One region of the Bradyrhizobium sp. UFLA06-06 genome, then DNA from elsewhere that is predicted to be linked to it. Evidence: riboswitches for the same ligand, from Rfam matches in the RefSeq annotation. Region 1 holds a riboswitch; the other holds the start of a gene.
What was found. Region 1 has a riboswitch for glycine ahead of IF803_RS05045 (D-amino acid dehydrogenase). Riboswitches for the same ligand answer to the same signal wherever they lie in the genome.
Positions count from the first base shown of each region.

Region 2: another riboswitch for glycine. It lies ahead of gcvT (glycine cleavage system aminomethyltransferase GcvT); the one in region 1 lies ahead of IF803_RS05045 (D-amino acid dehydrogenase).

Region 1 covers NZ_JADFUD010000004.1:139,510-147,976, reverse strand. The annotation lists gene IF803_RS05055 (ABC transporter substrate-binding protein) at 305-1,924, opposite strand; gene IF803_RS05050 (M20/M25/M40 family metallo-hydrolase) at 2,190-3,320, shown strand; glycine riboswitch at 3,412-3,518, shown strand; glycine riboswitch at 3,522-3,636, shown strand; gene IF803_RS05045 (D-amino acid dehydrogenase) at 3,711-5,060, shown strand; gene IF803_RS05040 (ABC transporter permease) at 5,221-6,162, shown strand; gene IF803_RS05035 (ABC transporter permease) at 6,166-7,053, shown strand; gene IF803_RS05030 (ABC transporter ATP-binding protein) at 7,210-8,467, shown strand, end outside.
Region 2 covers NZ_JADFUD010000090.1:3,911-12,377, reverse strand. The annotation lists gene IF803_RS39230 (DUF3455 domain-containing protein) at 1-429, shown strand, start outside; gene IF803_RS39225 (cyclic nucleotide-gated ion channel) at 627-1,877, opposite strand; gene alaS (alanine--tRNA ligase) at 1,889-4,576, opposite strand; glycine riboswitch at 4,779-4,867, shown strand; gene gcvT (glycine cleavage system aminomethyltransferase GcvT) at 5,009-6,154, shown strand; gene gcvH (glycine cleavage system protein GcvH) at 6,174-6,539, shown strand; gene gcvP (aminomethyl-transferring glycine dehydrogenase) at 6,563-8,467, shown strand, end outside.

The DNA of each region.
Region 1 (8,467 bases):
GACCAGACCACGGCGATTAGCGGTCGCCGGTTCGGAACTCATGCACTGGGTATTCGTTGTCATGCCGCAATTGGAGCATGACGATGCCGAACGACGATCCATCCGCACAGCGCGCAACCGACAAATGCGATCAGCGCAAGGAGCGCCCCTCCCCGCCGCGCAGCGCGCCACCAGGCGGGCCACCGCTTAGCGACGGATTGGAGCAGCTTCGCGACAGCCACACCTGACAAGCGATAGCGCGAAAAGAAAATGGCCGGGACAAGTCCCGGCCATTTGTTTTGCGTCAAGCCGTCAAGCCGCAAGCTTACTCGGACTTGTCGATATTCCAGAAGATCGGCGTCGCCGGGCCGTCGAGCACGCCGGTGAGCGACTTCCGCCAGGCGCTCGGAATGGTGTACTGGCCGAGCGGAACGTAGATCACCTGATCGTAGGCCTCGGTCTGGATTTCGGTGGCGATCTTCTTCTTTTCCTCAGCCGAGCCAGCGCGCGCGAACTTGTCACGCAGCTCCTCGATCTTCGGGTCTTCGGCCCAACCGAACCAGCCGCCATTCTTGCCGCGACCGGTGATCGACGCGTTAACGATCGGGTCGGAGACGTCGGCCGCGACCCAGTTGGTGAAGAACATGTTCCAGCCGCCCTCCTTCGGCGGCTTCTGGCTGGCGCGGCGGGTCACCACGGTCTGCCAGTCGGTGGCCTGCAGGTCGACCTTGAAGCCGGCCTCGCGCAACTGCTGCGCAGCCACGACCGGCTGGGCCTTCAACGTCGTGACGTCGCCCGGCGCCATGATCACCACGGGGGTGCCGTCGTAGCCGGACGCGGCGAGCGCCTTCTTGGCTTCCGCCAGGCCGTTGCCCTTCACCAGCGTTTCGGCCCCGACGTCGGTCTCGAGCGGCGTGCCGCAGACGAAGAAGGCGCCGCAGATCTTCTGGTACTTGGCGTTGCCGACCAGCGCGTCGAGCACGTCCTTCTGGTTCATCGCCAGGAACGCAGCCCGGCGCACCTTCGGATTGTCGAACGGCGGATAGAGGAAGTTCATGCGTCCGAGGGTCTGGAAGCCGAACTTGTTCAGGACGTCGATCTTGAGATCCGGATTGGCTTCGAGCACCGGCAGCATGTCGAACGGAAGGTTCTCCATGAAATCGATATCGCCGGACTGCAACGCGTTCACCGCGGTCTGCGCATCGGCCATCGTGACCCACTCGACGCGGTCGACCTTGACGACCTTGCCGCCCGCGGTCCAGCTCGCCGGCTCCTTGCGCGGCACGTAGTCCTTGTTCTTCTCATAGACCGCCTTCACGCCCGGCTGGAATTCCGCCTGCACGAATTTGAACGGTCCGGAGCCGATCTGTTCCGGGATCGGCTTGTCCGGCGGCGTCTCGGCAAGACGCTTCGGCATCATGAACGGCACGCGCGACGACGGCTTGCCGATCGATTCCAGCACGAGGCCGTAGGGTTCCTTCAGCTTCAGCGTGATGGTCTTGGCGTCGGTCGCCTCCAGGCTCGCGACGAAGTCCATCAGCTTCTGGCCCATGCCGTCGACCTTGCCCCAACGCTGCAGCGAGGCGACGCAGTCTTCCGCGGTGACCGGCGCGCCGTCGTGCCACTTCAGGCCGTCGCGCAGCGTGAACGTATAGGTCAGCTTGTCGTCGGAAACCTTCCAGTCCGCCATCTGCGGCTGGATCTTGAAATTGGAATCCGTCGCCAGCAGCGTGTCATAGATCATGTAACCATGATCGCGGGTGATGTAGGCCGTGGTCATGATCGGATCGATGACGCGCAGATCCGAATGCATCACCGCGGTGATGGTCTTGCCCGCGGCCATCGCCTGCGGTGCGAATGACAATTCCTGCGGCGCGAACGACAGCGCGAGCGCCGTCAACGCGGCCGCTAGCGTGCGGTGTTTCCAACGCGAGATAGGGAACATGCAATCTCTCCTGACGTGTAACTGGTCAAAGCCGGCTTATTCGTTATGCACGCGGTTCGTTATTTAGGCGAACTAACATGCTGTATGGCTTGTGAAATCGAGACTTGCACCAAGCGCCAAGCGCGTCAATCGGTTTCAGGCCGCATCGGACGTACACAAACGAATGAGCCCGCACGCCAGATTTTGGCTTTACAAAATCGTCGGCTGAGATTTTCGTAACGCGCGCGCGATGCCGGCGCCGTCAGAACAACAAGAGAGAAAAACGATGAACCCAGCCAATCTCCCCTTTGATTCCGAAACGATGCTGCAGGGCCTGCGCAGCTGGGTGGAGTGCGAAAGCCCGACCTGGGACGCCGCCGCGGTCGAGCGCATGCTCGATCTCGCCGCCCGCGAGATGGCGATCATGGGTGCGACGATCGAGCGCATCGCCGGACGCCAGGGCTTTGCGGGCTGCGTCCGCGCCCGTTTCCCCCATCCGAAACAAGGCCAGCCCGGCATCCTGATCGCCGGCCATCTGGACACCGTGCACCCGGTCGGCACCATCGAGAAGCTGAAGTGGCGGCGCGAAGGCAACAAGTGCTTCGGGCCGGGCATCTTCGACATGAAGGGCGGCAACTACCTGTCGATCGAGGCGATCAGGCAATTGGCGCGCGCCTCCTTCACGACTCCGCTGCCGATCACCGTGCTGTTCACCCCCGACGAAGAGGTCGGCACGCCGTCGACGCGCGACATCATCGAGGCGGAAGCCGCGCGCAACAAATACGTGCTGGTGCCGGAGCCCGGCCGTCCGAACAACGGCGTCGTCACCGGCCGTTACGCGATCGCGCGCTTCAATCTGGAAGCCACCGGCAAGCCCAGCCATGCCGGCGCGACGCTGTCTTCCGGGCGTTCCGCGATCCGCGAGATGGCGCGGCAGATCATCGCCATCGACGGCATGACCACCGAGGACTGCACCTTCTCGGTCGGCATCGTGCATGGCGGCCAGTGGGTCAATTGCGTCGCGACGACCTGCACCGGCGAAGCCCTCAGCATGGCCAAGCGCCAGGCCGATCTCGACCGTGGCGTCGAGCGCATGCTAGCACTGTCGGGCACCGCCAACGACGTGACCTTCAAGGTGACGCGCGGCGTCACCCGCCCGGTGTGGGAGCCCGATGCGGGCACCATGGCGCTGTATGAAAAAGCAAAAGGCCTTGCGGCGGCGATGGGTCTCGATCTGCCGCACGGCAGCGCCGGCGGCGGCTCGGACGGCAATTTCACCGGCGCGATGGGCATCCCCACGCTCGACGGCCTCGGTGTTCGCGGCGCCGATGCGCATACGCTCAACGAGCATATCGAGGTCGACAGCCTCGCCGAGCGTGGTCGCCTGATGGCGGCATTGTTGGCGACGCTGGACTGACATCGATTGCACTGCACAACACGTTGGCACTGCCGGACCGAAATTTAGCCTTGTCCATTTTTAAGGCTTCGCCTACGGTCCGGCCGTCCAACGCGACGATGCGGGAGAGATCGAAGCGACAACATTCGTGTTGTTGCCTTCGGCGCCGACGGAGCAACCGCCCCGGAAACTCTCAGGCAAAAGGACTGTATCGTCAGGACGATCTGGAGAGAGACGAACATGGCCGCACATCAAGGGCCATGACGTCCACCGAAGGGGATAGTTCGCTTCTGGCTCCGGCCCGATGCGGATCAAGCTCTCAGGTACCGTGACAGATGGGGCGCCGGATGCCGGTTTCACCGGTGGTTCGGCGACTCTAACCCACGGGAGCCTGAAGACCATCAGCCACATATTGCGATCATCGGCGCCGGCATCACCGGCGTTACGACGGCCTATGCCCTGCTTGAACGCGGCTACAAGGTGACTGTCCTCGACAGGCATCGCTACGCCGGGATGGAAACCTCGTTCGCCAATGGCGGACAGCTTTCCGCCAGCAACGCCGAAGTCTGGAACAGTGCTGCGACCATCCTCAAGGGTCTGCGCTGGATGCTCAGAAGCGACGCGCCGCTGCTGATGAACCCGAAGCCGAGCTGGCACAAATATTCCTGGATCGGCGAGTTCGTCGGCGGCATCACGCGCTATCGCAGCAACACGATCGAGACCACGCGGCTCGCAATCGAAGCGCGCAAGCACCTGTTCTCGATCGCACAGCGCGAGAATATCGCCTTCGATCTCGAACGCCGCGGCATCCTGCACGTCTATCACGACAAGGCCGGGTTCGAGGCGGGCCTGCGGGTCAACACGCTGCTGCAGCAAGGCGGGCTCGACCGCCGGCCGGTGACCCCGGACGAAATCCGCGTCATCGAACCCGCGCTGCAGACAACCTGCTATGGCGGCTTCTTCACGCCGTCGGACGCGACCGGCGATATCCACAAATTCACGCGCGGGCTTGCCGACGCCTGCATCCGCCGTGGCGCGAGCTTTGTCCATGAAGCCGACGTCGACACGATCGCACGCGGCGATGACGGCTTCCGCATCGACTGGAACGAAGTTGCTTCAGATGATGCTGCGGTCGCGACGCGGCAGCAATTGCAAGCGGACGGGATCGTGATTTGCGCCGGCGTGGCGAGCCGCCACTTCGCCAGCCTGCTCAACGACCGCGTCAATGTCTATCCGGTGAAGGGCTATTCGATCACGGTGCAGCTCGATGCGCCGCAAAGCCGGAACGCGGCCCCAACCGTCAGCCTACTCGATGAAGCTGCGAAGATCGTCACCAGCCGGCTCGGCGCCGACCGCTTCCGCATCGCCGGCACCGCCGAGTTCAACGGCTTCAACCGCGACATTCGCGCCGACCGCATTCAACCGCTGGTGGATTGGGTGCGGCATCATTTCCCAAGGATCGATACGTCGAAAGTCGTGCCCTGGGCAGGCCTGCGCCCGATGATGCCGAACATGATGCCGGTGGTTCGCGCCGGACGGATTCCGGGCGTGTTCTACAACACGGGCCACGGTCATCTCGGCTGGACGCTGTCGGCGGCGACGGCGCAGATAGTAGCCCAGGCGATCGACGATTGGCGCGACCTCGACACGCCGCCGATGGCGCCGTCGTTCGGTGCCGGGCTCGACGTGTCCACTAACGCGCGCAAAGCTGAAATCAATCCACCTTCCAGTGGACTGCTTCGAACTTCACCGGAGGAATAATCGCGGCCAACAGGACTGATTAGCTGCACCGCAAAAACCGCAGCACCGATGGCATGGGACTTGCTCAAGTTCTACCGTGAGTCTGCTACCATCTGTGCTACGGTCTGGTGTGCAACGGTCCCGCTGGGGACTTCATCGACCACAACCCAACGGATCAAATTTGCTCGGATATCTGCTTCGCCGCATCCTCGCCGCCATTCCCGTGATGGGCGTGGTGGCTCTGTTCGTGTTCCTGTTGCTGCGGCTGACGCCGGGCGACCCGGCCGCCATCCTCGCCGGCGACAACGCGACGCCCGAACAACTCGAACGCATCCGGACCTCGCTCGGTCTGAACGAGCCGATCTACATCCAGTTCTATACCTGGGTCGCCAAGTTGCTGCACGGCGACCTCGGCGTGTCCCTGATCTCGAACAAGCCGATCCTCGAGATGATCGGCCCGCGTCTCGAGCCTTCGATCTCGGTCGCGCTGGCCACCATCATCCTCTCGATCCTGGTCGCGGTGCCGCTCGGCGTGATCGCGGCGTGGAAACACGGCACCTGGATCGACCGTTTCGTGATGGGACTGTCGGTGCTCGGCTTCTCGGTGCCGGTGTTCGTGATCGGCTATGTGCTGATCCAGATCTTTGCGATCGATCTGCGCTGGGTGCCGGTGCAGGGCTTCAAGAGCATCTCGGCCGGCTTCGGCCCGTTCTTTGAGCGCATCATCCTGCCGACCTGCACCCTCTCCTTCATCTACGTCGCCCTGATCGCGCGCATGACGCGGGCATCGATGCTCGACGTGCTCGGTGAGGATTACGTGCGCACGGCGCGGGCCAAGGGCATCGGCGAGACCGGCGTGCTGCTGCGCCATGCGCTGCGCAACGCGGCCGTGCCGGTCATCACGGTGATCGGTTCCGGCTTCGCGCTGTTGATCTCCGGGGTCGTCGTCACCGAAAGCGTGTTCAACCTGCCCGGCATCGGCCGCCTCACCGTCGATGCGGTGCTGGCGCGCGACTATCCGGTGATCCAGGCGATGATCCTGTTGACGTCGGGTATCTACGTCGCGGTCAATCTGTTGATCGACCTCGCCTACACCCTGCTCGATCCTCGTATCCGGTACTGAGCAATGGCGATCGAAACCCTTCCCGAATCCTCTATTCCCGTTACCCGGCCGTTCCGCGTCAAGTTCGGCTTCCTGACGTCGACGCCGATCATCGCGATTGCGACGATCTGCCTCGCCCTCATCATCCTGATGGCGATCTTCGCGCCGCTGCTTGCGCCGCACGATCCGCTGCTGCTGACGCCGTCGCAGCGGCTGAAGCCGTCGAGCGCGCAATATCTGCTCGGCACCGACGCCTATGGCCGCGACCTGTTGTCGCGCATCATCTACGGCGCACGGATCTCGCTGGTGATCGGGCTCGGCGCCGCCGTCTGCTCGATCGCCATCGGCCTTCTGATCGGCCTCGTCGCCGGCTTCTTCCGCTGGGTCGATGCGGTGCTGATGCGCGTGATGGACGGCTTGATGGCGATCCCCGCCATCCTGCTCGCGATCGCCGTGGTGTCGCTGTCGGGTGCCAGCATCTGGACCGTGATGGTCGCGATCACCATCCCCGAGATCCCGCGCGTGGCGCGGCTGGTACGCTCGGTGGTGCTGACCGCACGCGAGGAACCTTATGTCGAGGCCGCGATCTCGCTCGGCACCAGCCTGCCGAAGATCATGTGGCGGCATTTGATGCCGAACACCATCGCGCCGCTGATCGTGCAAGGCACCTATGTCTGCGCGTCAGCAATCCTGACCGAGGCGATCCTGTCGTTCCTCGGCGCCGGCATCTCGCCGGAAACGCCGACCTGGGGCAACATCATGGCCGAGGGCCGCGCCTATTTCCAGGTCAAGCCGTCGCTGATCTTCTGGCCGGGGCTGCTGCTCTCGATCGCCATTCTCAGCGTCAACCTGATCGGCGACGCCGCGCGTGACGCGCTCGATCCCCGCATGAAGCAGCGTGAGGGCAAGTGACGGCTTCAATGCCAATTGAAGCCGTCATCCCGGGGCGGTGCGAAGCACCGAACCCGGGATCTCGAGATTCCGGGTTCGATGCTTCGCATCGCCCCGGAATGACAGTGGACAAATTCCGTCGCCGCGCTCACCGCAGCCGCGCCAAGAGAACCTGACATGACCAACGTCGTCCTCGACATCAACAATCTCGTCGTCGGCCTCGGCCGCAAGGCGGATGCGCATCGCATCATCGACGACCTGTCGCTACAGGTCCGTGAAAGCGAGACGCTGTGCCTTGTCGGCGAAAGCGGCTCGGGCAAGTCGGTCACCTCGCTCACCGTGATGGGCCTGTTGCAGAAGGGCACGCTGGTGCCGTCCGGCGGCAGCGTCAAACTGGTCGGCGAGGAACTGCTTACCGCGAGCGACCGGCGGCTGCGGCAGCTGCGCGCCACGCGGATGGCGATGATCTTCCAGGAGCCGATGACCGCGCTCAATCCCGTCGTGCCGGTCGGCCGCCAGATCGACGAGGTGCTGCGCGCCCACACCGATCTCGACGCCCGCGCGCGGCGCCAGAAGATTTTGGCGATGATGGAGCATGTGCGGCTGCCGGACGTCGAGCGCATCTTCTCCTCCTACCCGCACCGCCTGTCGGGCGGTCAGCGCCAGCGCATCATGATCGCGATGGCATTGGTGCTGGAGCCGAAGCTCCTGATCGCCGATGAGCCGACCACCGCGCTCGACGTCACCACGCAGAAGCAGATCCTCACCTTGATCCGCGACCTGCAACGCGATCACGGCACCGCTGTTCTGTTCATCACCCACGACATGGGCGTGGTGGCCGAGATCGCCGACCGCGTCGCGGTGATGCGGCACGGCCGCCTGGTCGAAACCGGCCCGTTGCAGGACGTGCTGCGCAATCCGAAGATGGAGTACACCCGCAACCTGCTGTCCTCGGTGCCGAGCCTCGTGCCGCGCGCGCCGCGCCCGGAGACGACCGAGCCGGTGGTGCTGGAAGCCAACGAGCTCGGCAAGATCTACCGGGAGCGGTCGCTGTACGGCAAAGCCCGCGAGGTCGCCGCCGCCAGCAACGTTACCCTCACCTTGCGCAAGGGCCGCACGCTTGGCATCGTCGGCGAAAGCGGTTCCGGCAAGTCGACGGTCGCGCGCTGCATCGTCCGCCTGATCGATCCGACCTCGGGCGGGGTGCGCCTCGCCGGCCGCGAGATCTCCGACCTGTCGCGCCGGCTGTTGCAGCCGCATCGCCAGAAGATCCAGATCATCTTCCAGGATCCCTACCGTTCGCTCAATCCCCGCGTCACCGTCGGCGAGAGCATCGCGGAAGGCCCGGTCAATTACGGCATGCCGCGCAAGGATGCGCTGGCGCGGGCGCGCGAGCTGCTCGAGCTCGTCCATTTGCCGCCCGACGCGATCTCGC
Region 2 (8,467 bases), on a different contig from region 1:
CTGCCCGACGCGGTCGCGGCGCCCGGCGAGTCCCCGGTTCTGTCGGTCCATGCCGAGGGCGTGCAGGTCTATGAGTGCAAGCCGGTCACCGACGGCAAGCTCGCCTGGTCGTTCCGCGAACCGGTCGCCACCCTGATCGCCGATGGCCGCACGGTCGGCCGGCATTATGCGGGTCCGAACTGGGAGCATGTCGACGGCAGCGCCGTGACCGCCCGCACCGCCGGCAGCGCACCCGGCGCAACGCCTTCCGACATTGCCTGGCTGAAGCTCGAGGTGATTGCCCACCGCGGCAACGGCCTGCTCTCCGGCGTCGCAACCGTGCAGCGGATCAACACCTCGGGCGGCGAGCTCAGCGGCGCCTGCGACAAATCAGGCGCGCTGAAGGGCGCGGCATATTCGGCGGATTACGTGTTCCTGCGACGGGACTGAGCGTTTTCGAGCGAAGTGGGTAACCGGTCCGCGTGAAGAAAACGCGTCAAACGAAGAATCGAGAGCCTCGTTCCGATTCAATCGGAATGAGGTTCTAGAGCGTTTTCGAGCGAAGTGGACACCGGTTCGCGTGAAGAAAACGCGTCAAAACAAGGATCTAGAGCTTCGGTTCTGATTCAATCAGAACCGAAAATGCTCTAGTCGCGGATGCCGCCGTCGGTCTCGCGCGGCGCCTGGGCGATCTCTGCGGCGGCTAGGTCGCCGCCGGCCGCGAGCGGATCGGCAAGCCGCGCCTCGGCGGTCTCCCGGACATGCGCGGCGAGCGCCGGCATGCGCTCGATCAGGGCATGGAAGTCCTGCGCATCGAGCACCAGGAGCTTGGTCTTGCGCGTCGCCGTCACCGTGCCGGAGCGGCTGGTCCGCCGCAGCAGCGCGATCTCGCCGAAGAACGCGCCGTCGGCGAGCCGCACAAGCTGGCTCGGCAGGTCGATCTCGACCTCGCCCGCGGTGATGAAATACATCGATGACGCCGCATCGCCGCGCCGCACCAGCACCTCGCCGGCCTCGATGGTCTGCGACCGCAATAGCCGCATGATGTCGGAAATATCGGCGGCGCCAAGATGCGAGAACAGCGGCACCCGCGCCAGCATGCCCCAGGTCACGACGAAGTCGCGGCGCCGGACCTCATCGGCGAACGCGGTCGAGATGATCGCAACCGGCAGCGCGATCATCGCGAAGCCGACCACGATCGCGACCACCGTGACGGTCCGGCCGAGCGGCGTAATCGGGACGACGTCGCCGTAACCGACGGTGCCGAGCGTCACGATCGCCCACCACATCGCCTGCGGCATGGTGCCGAACTTGTCCGGCTGTACCCTGTGCTCGATGGCATAGAGCAGCGAGGCGAACAGCAGCACCGCGCCGGTGAGGATCACCACGCAGCCGAACAGCGTGCGCCGCTCGGCATGCAGCGCCGCCAGCAGCGAGCGCATCGCGGTCGAATAGCGCACCAGCTTGAGGAACGGCAGCATGCCGAACAGCACCAGCGCGGTCTTGTCGCCGATCGCGAGCGCGATGGCCGACGGCAGGAAGGCGAGCAGGTCGATCACCCCGAGCGCCGAAAAGGCGTATTCCAGCCGTGCCCGCGCCGGCGTCATATCGCGCAGCGAGTGGCCGACCACGCTCCAGAGCCGCGCGGCATATTCCAGCGCGAAGGCGATGACCGCCGCGATCTCGATGGTCGTCAGCAGCCAGCCGAACTGCGCGTCGATCTCGGGCACGGAGGCCAGGATCGCCGCCAGCACATCGACGGCGATGATGGCGACGATGACCCGGGCAAACCGCAAGCCGCCCGAATGCGGCAGATCATCGCGTTCGAGCAGCTCGTAGAGACGGTCGCGCGGCCCGGGATCGCTGATCGTGGGCTTGAGCGGAGCCGTCGCCACGATCAGCCTCTCCGTCAGGCGCCGGCCGATGCCTGTTGAGTCATGGCCTGTTCGATCGCCGACAGCGCGGCGTCCGCCTTGGCGCCGTCGGGCCCGCCGGCCTGCGCCATGTCGGGCCGGCCGCCGCCGCCCTTGCCGCCGAGCACCTCGGAGCCCTTGCGCACGAGCTCGACCGCATTGAACCGCGCGGTCAGATCGGCGGTGACGCCGACCACAATGCCGGCCTTGCCGTCCTCGGTGACGCCGACGATCGCGACCACGCCCGAGCCGATCTGCTTCTTGCCGTCGTCGACGAGACTCTTGAGATCCTTGGTCTCGACGCCCTCGACCGCGCGCGCCAGCAGCTTGACATTGCCAACCTCGCGAACGGCTGAGGCGGCGCCGTTCGACGCACCGCCGCCACCCATCGCGAGCTTCTTGCGGGCGTCGGACAGATCGCGCTCGAGCTTCTTGCGCTCCTCCATCAGCGCGGCGATGCGCGCCGGCACGTCGTCGATCGTGGTGCGCAGCTCCAGCGCCGCGGTCTTGGCCAGCGCGATGGTGTCGTTGGCGTGCTTGCGCGCGTGATGTCCGGTCAGCGCCTCGATGCGGCGCACGCCGGACGCCACCGCGCCCTCGCTGGTCACCGAGATCATGCCGATGTCGCCGGTGCGGCGGACATGGGTGCCGCCGCAGAGCTCGACCGACCAGCCGAGCGCGTTCTGGCCGTGATCGCGGGCACCCCTGCCCATCGACACGACGCGGACCTCGTCGCCGTACTTCTCGCCGAACAGCGCGCGGGCGCCGGCCTCACGGGCATCGTCGACGCCCATGATCCGGGTGGTGACCTCGTCATTCTCCAGCACGACATCGTTGGCGATGTCCTCGATCCGGGCGAGCTCTTCCGGCGTGATCTGCTTCGGATGCACGAAGTCGAAGCGCAGCCGGTCCGGCGTGACCAGCGAGCCGCGCTGGGCGATGTGATCGCCGAACACCTGGCGCAGCGCCTCGTGCAACAAATGCGTCGCCGAATGGTTGGCGCGGATCGACGAACGCCTGGCGTGATCGACCTCGAGCTGCAGCGCGGTGCCGACGCCGAGCGTGCCCTGCTCCACCGTGCCAAGATGCACGAACAGATCGCCGGCCTTCTTCTGCGTGTCGGTGACGCGGAACTTGACGCCCTCGCCGGTGAGCACGCCGATGTCGCCGACCTGGCCGCCGGACTCGCCGTAGAACGGGGTCTGGTTCAGCACGATCGCGCCGCTCTCGCCGGCCTTCAGGCTCTCGACCTCGGCGCCGTCCTTGATCAGCGCCGTCACCGCGCCTTCCGCGCTCTCGGTCTCGTAGCCGAGGAATTCGGTCGCGCCGAGCTTCTCGCGCAGCGGGAACCAGATCGCCTCGCTCGCCGCCTCGCCCGAGCCCGCCCAGGAGGCACGCGCCTTCACGCGCTGCCGCTCCATCGCGTCGGTGAACGAAGCCTGGTCGACGCTGATGCCGCGCGACTTCAGCGCGTCCTGCGTCAGATCCAGCGGAAAACCATAGGTGTCGTACAGCGTGAACGCGGTGTCGCCGTCGAACATGTCGCCCTTCTTGAGGCCGGCGCTCTTCTCGTCGAGGATCGACAGGCCGCGCGCCAGCGTCTTGCGGAAGCGCGTCTCCTCCAACCGCAGCGTCTCCTCAATCAGCTTCTCCGCGCGAACCAGATCCGGATAGGCCTGGCCCATCTCGCGGACCAGCGCCCAGACGAGGCGATGCATCAGCGGCTCGCTCGCGCCCAAAAGCTGCGCATGGCGCATCGCGCGGCGCATGATCCGGCGCAGCACGTAGCCACGGCCCTCGTTCGACGGCAGCACGCCGTCGGTGATCAGGAACGCCGACGAGCGCAGATGGTCCGCGATCACCCGATACGACCCAACGTTCTGCTCGTTCGGACCGTGCCCGAGGGTAGACGCGGCGGCATCAATCAGGTTGCGGAACAGATCGGTCTCGAACACGCTCTCGACGCCCTGCAGGATGGCCGCCATGCGCTCCAGCCCCATGCCGGTGTCGATCGAGGGACGCGGCAGCGCCACGCGCTCCTCCTTCGTCACCTGCTCGTACTGCATGAACACCAGGTTCCAGAATTCGAGGAAGCGATCGCCATCCTCCTCCGGGCTGCCCGGAGGGCCGCCCCAGATGTGCTCGCCGCGGTCGATGAAGATCTCGGAGCACGGACCGCATGGGCCGGTGTCGCCCATCGCCCAGAAATTGTCCGAGGTCGGGATCCGGATGATGCGGTCGTCCGAGAAGCCCGCGATCTTCTTCCAGTAGCCGGCCGCCTCGTCGTCGGTGTGGTAGACGGTGACCAGCAGCTTGTCCTTCTTCAGCCCGAAATCCTTGGTGATCAGATTCCAGGCGAGCTCGATCGCGCGCTCCTTGAAGTAATCGCCGAACGAGAAGTTGCCGAGCATCTCGAAGAAGGTGAGATGGCGCGCGGTGTAGCCGACATTGTCGAGGTCGTTATGCTTGCCGCCGGCGCGCACGCACTTCTGCGACGTCGTGGCGCGCTGGTAGCTGCGCTTCTCGACGCCGGTGAAGACGTTCTTGAACTGCACCATGCCGGCATTGGTGAACATCAAGGTCGGGTCGTTGCGCGGAACCAGCGGCGACGAGGCCACGATCTCGTGGCCGTTCTCCTTGAAGAAGTTCAGAAATGTCGACCTGATGTCGTTGACGCTGCTCATGTTCATCCAATCGGAAAAAGGGGCCGGCCAGCCGCAAAAAGGCGTCATTTTCCGGCCGAACGCTTTTAGACATTGCCAGCTGCGGTGTCCAGAAACTGTGCAGGCGGATCATGGGCTTGCCGCGGCAGCACAAAGCCCATTGGATAGTTGCTGCAGCTGCGTTGACAGTCTTGGTGGCGCCGTGTTTTCTACCTACCTATACCTAGTCACGTCGGGAGAGACCGGCCTTACCGCCGGCGCCGAAGGAGCAACCGCCCCGGAAACTCTCAGGCAAAAGGACCGCGTGACGTCTGACATCTGGAAAGAGACGCTGGGGTTCGCCCCGATGCGTCCGCCGACGGGATAATACTCTCAGGCACAGCGACAGATGGGGCTTTCTGCAGGTTTCTCAAGGGGAAATAGGTCCCCGACGGGAACCGCGAGGGCCCTGTGATGCTTGCACGCGAAACTTCTCCGCTGAAACAGACCCCGCTGCACGCGCTGCACCTGGCGCGCGGCGCCAAGATGGTGCCGTTCGCCGGCTACGACATGCCGGTGCAATATGCGGCCGGCGTGCTGAAGGAGCATCTGCACACCCGCAAGGAAGCCGGCCTGTTCGACGTGTCGCACATGGGCCAGCTCGTCCTGAAGGCCAAATCCGGCAAGGTCACCGACGCGGCGCTCGCGCTGGAAAAACTGGTGCCGCAGGACATCGTCGGTATCGCGCCGGGACGGCAGCGCTACGCGCAATTCACCAACAATGACGGCGGCCTGCTCGACGACCTGATGGTCGCGAATTTCGGCGATCACCTGTTCCTGGTGGTCAACGCCGCCTGCAAGGCCGAGGACGAGGCGCATCTGCGTGCGAATCTCGCCGACACTTGCGAGATCGTATCGCTGGCCGACCGCGCGCTGATCGCACTGCAGGGGCCGAAGGCCGAATCGGCGCTGGCGAAACTTTGTGCAGATGTCAGTTCGATGAAATTCATGGACGCCGGTCCGCGCCGCGTCGGCGACGTCGACTGCTTCGTCTCGCGCTCCGGCTACACCGGCGAGGACGGCTTTGAGATTTCCGTGCCCGCAGACAAGGTGGAAGCCCTGGTCACCGCGCTGCTCGACAATCCCGACGTGCTGCCGATCGGGCTCGGCGCGCGCGACAGCCTGCGGCTCGAAGCCGGGCTGTGCCTCTACGGCCATGACATCGACACCACGACGACGCCGGTCGAAGGCGCGCTGGAATGGTCGGTGCAGAAGGTTCGCCGCAGCGGCGGCGCCCGCGCCGGCGGCTTCCCGGGCGCCGACAAGATTCTCGCGCAATTCGCAGATGGCGCCGCGCGCCGGCGGGTCGGCCTGAAGCCCGACGGCCGCGCCCCGGTGCGCGAAGGCGCCGCATTGTTCGCCGATGCCGCCTCGACCGACCAGATCGGCAAGGTGACCTCGGGCGGCTTCGGCCCGAGCCTCAATGCGCCGGTCGCGATGGGCTATCTGCCGACCGCCCTTTCCGCGGTCGGCACCACCGTTTTCGCCGAAGTGCGCGGCCAGCGGCTGCCGCTCAAGGTCGCCGCCACGCCCTTCGTCCCCAATACCTACAAACGCTGAACGCCAAAGGATCGATCCCATGACGACGCTGTACACGTCCGACCACGAATGGCTCCGCATCGAGGGCGACGTCGCCACGATCGGGATCACAGACTATGCGCAGTCGCAGCTCGGCGACGTCGTGTTCGTCGAACTGCCCAAGGTCGGCCGCAGCCTGAAGAAGGCCGAGGCCGCCGCTGTCGTGGAATCCGTCAAGGCCGCTTCCGACGTTTACGCGCCGATCTCCGGCGAGGTGGTCGAGGTCAACGACGCGCTCGCCGCCGAGCCCGCGCTGGTCAATTCAGACGCTGGCGGCAAGGCCTGGTTCTTCAAGATGAAGATTGCCGACAAGGGCGAGCTCGGCGGCCTGATGGACGAGGCCGCCTACGCCGCGCACACCGCCTAAAGGATCACTCCGAGGACCACGTCATGAACGCGCCCTTCAAGCCGATCAACGAAGCCGCCACCGATTTCGTCCGCCGCCACATCGGACCGTCGCCGCGCGACGTCAACGCGATGCTGGAGACGGTCGGCGCCGCGAGCCTGCAGGCGCTGATGCACGAGACGCTGCCGGCGTCGATCCGCCAGAAGGCGCCGCTCGATCTCGGCCGGGCGCTGAGCGAGACCGAGGCGCTCGCGCATATGAGCGAGCTCGCCGCGCAGAACCAGGTGTTCACTTCGCTGATCGGCCAGGGCTATTCGGGCACCATCCTGCCCGCGGTGATCCAGCGCAACATTCTGGAGAACCCGGCCTGGTACACCGCCTATACGCCGTACCAGCCGGAGATCAGCCAGGGCCGGCTCGAAGCCCTGTTCAACTTCCAGACCATGATCTGCGACCTCACCGGGCTCGATGTCGCCAACGCCTCGCTGCTCGACGAGGCGACCGCCGCGGCGGAAGCGATGGCGCTCGCCGAGCGCCACTCGCAGGTCAAGGCGAAGGTGTTCTTCGTCGACAAGGAGGTGCATCCGCAGACGCTGGCGGTGATGCGCACGCGCGCCGCGCCGCTGGGCTGGGCGCTGGTGGTCGGCGATCCCCTGACCGAGCTCGACAACGCCGATGTGCTCGGCGCGCTGCTGCAATATCCGGGAACATCAGGCGCGGTGCGTGACCTCAAGCCTGCCATCGCGTCGCTGCGCGCCAAGGGCGCGCTTGCGATCGTCGCGGCGGACCTGCTGTCGCTGACGCTGCTCGCCTCGCCCGCCGAGCTCGGCGCCGACATCGCGATCGGCTCGGCGCAGCGGTTCGGCGTGCCAATGGGGTATGGCGGACCACACGCCGCCTATATGGCGGTGCGCGACACGCTGAAGCGCTCGCTGCCCGGCCGCCTCGTCGGCCTCTCGGTGGATTCGCGTGGGCAGCCCGCCTATCGCCTCGCGCTGCAGACCCGCGAGCAGCACATCCGCCGCGAGAAGGCGACCTCGAACATCTGCACCGCGCAGGTGCTGCTCGCCGTGATCGCCTCGATGTATGCGGTCTATCACGGTCCCGAGGGCCTGACCCATATCGCGCGCAGCGTGCATCGTCGCGCCACCGTACTCGCGGCCGGCCTGCGCAAGCTCGGCTTTGCGCCGACCAGCGAAGCGTTCTTCGATACCGTGACGGTCGAGGCCGGAGCGAAGCAGATCGAGATTGTCTCCCGCGCGCAGGCGGAGCGGATCAATCTGCGCATCGGTGCGACCACGCTCGGCATCGCGCTCGACGAGACCACGACGCCGGAGACCGTCGAGGCAGTATGGCGCGTGTTCGGCGGCAAGCTCAGCTTTGCCGAGATCGAAGCGGCCGCGCGCGAGGCGCTGCCGAAGGAGCTGCGGCGCACCAGCGCGTTCCTCACCCATCCGGTGTTCAACACACACCGCTCGGAGACCGAGCTGCTGCGCTACATGCGCAAGCTCAGCGATCGCGACCTCGCGCTCGACCGCGCGATGATCCCGCTCGGCTCCTGCACGATGAAGCTCAACGCCACCACCGAGATGATCCCGCTGACCTGGCCGGCGTTCGGCAATCTGCATCCGTTCGCGCCCGCAGATCAGGCCAAGGGCTATCACGCGCTGTTCAAGCGGCTGGAGCAGTGGCTGTGCGACATCACCGGCTATGACGCGGTCTCGCTGCAGCCGAACTCCGGCGCGCAGGGCGAATATGCCGGACTCCTTGCGATCCGGGGTTACCATCTCGCGCGCGGCGAGCCGCACCGCAAGGTGTGCCTGATCCCCTCCTCCGCGCACGGCACCAATCCGGCCTCGGCCGCGATGGTCGGCATGGAGGTCGTGGTGGTGGCGTGCGATGCGCGCGGCGACGTCGACGTCAACGATCTCCGCGTCAAGGCCGAGAAG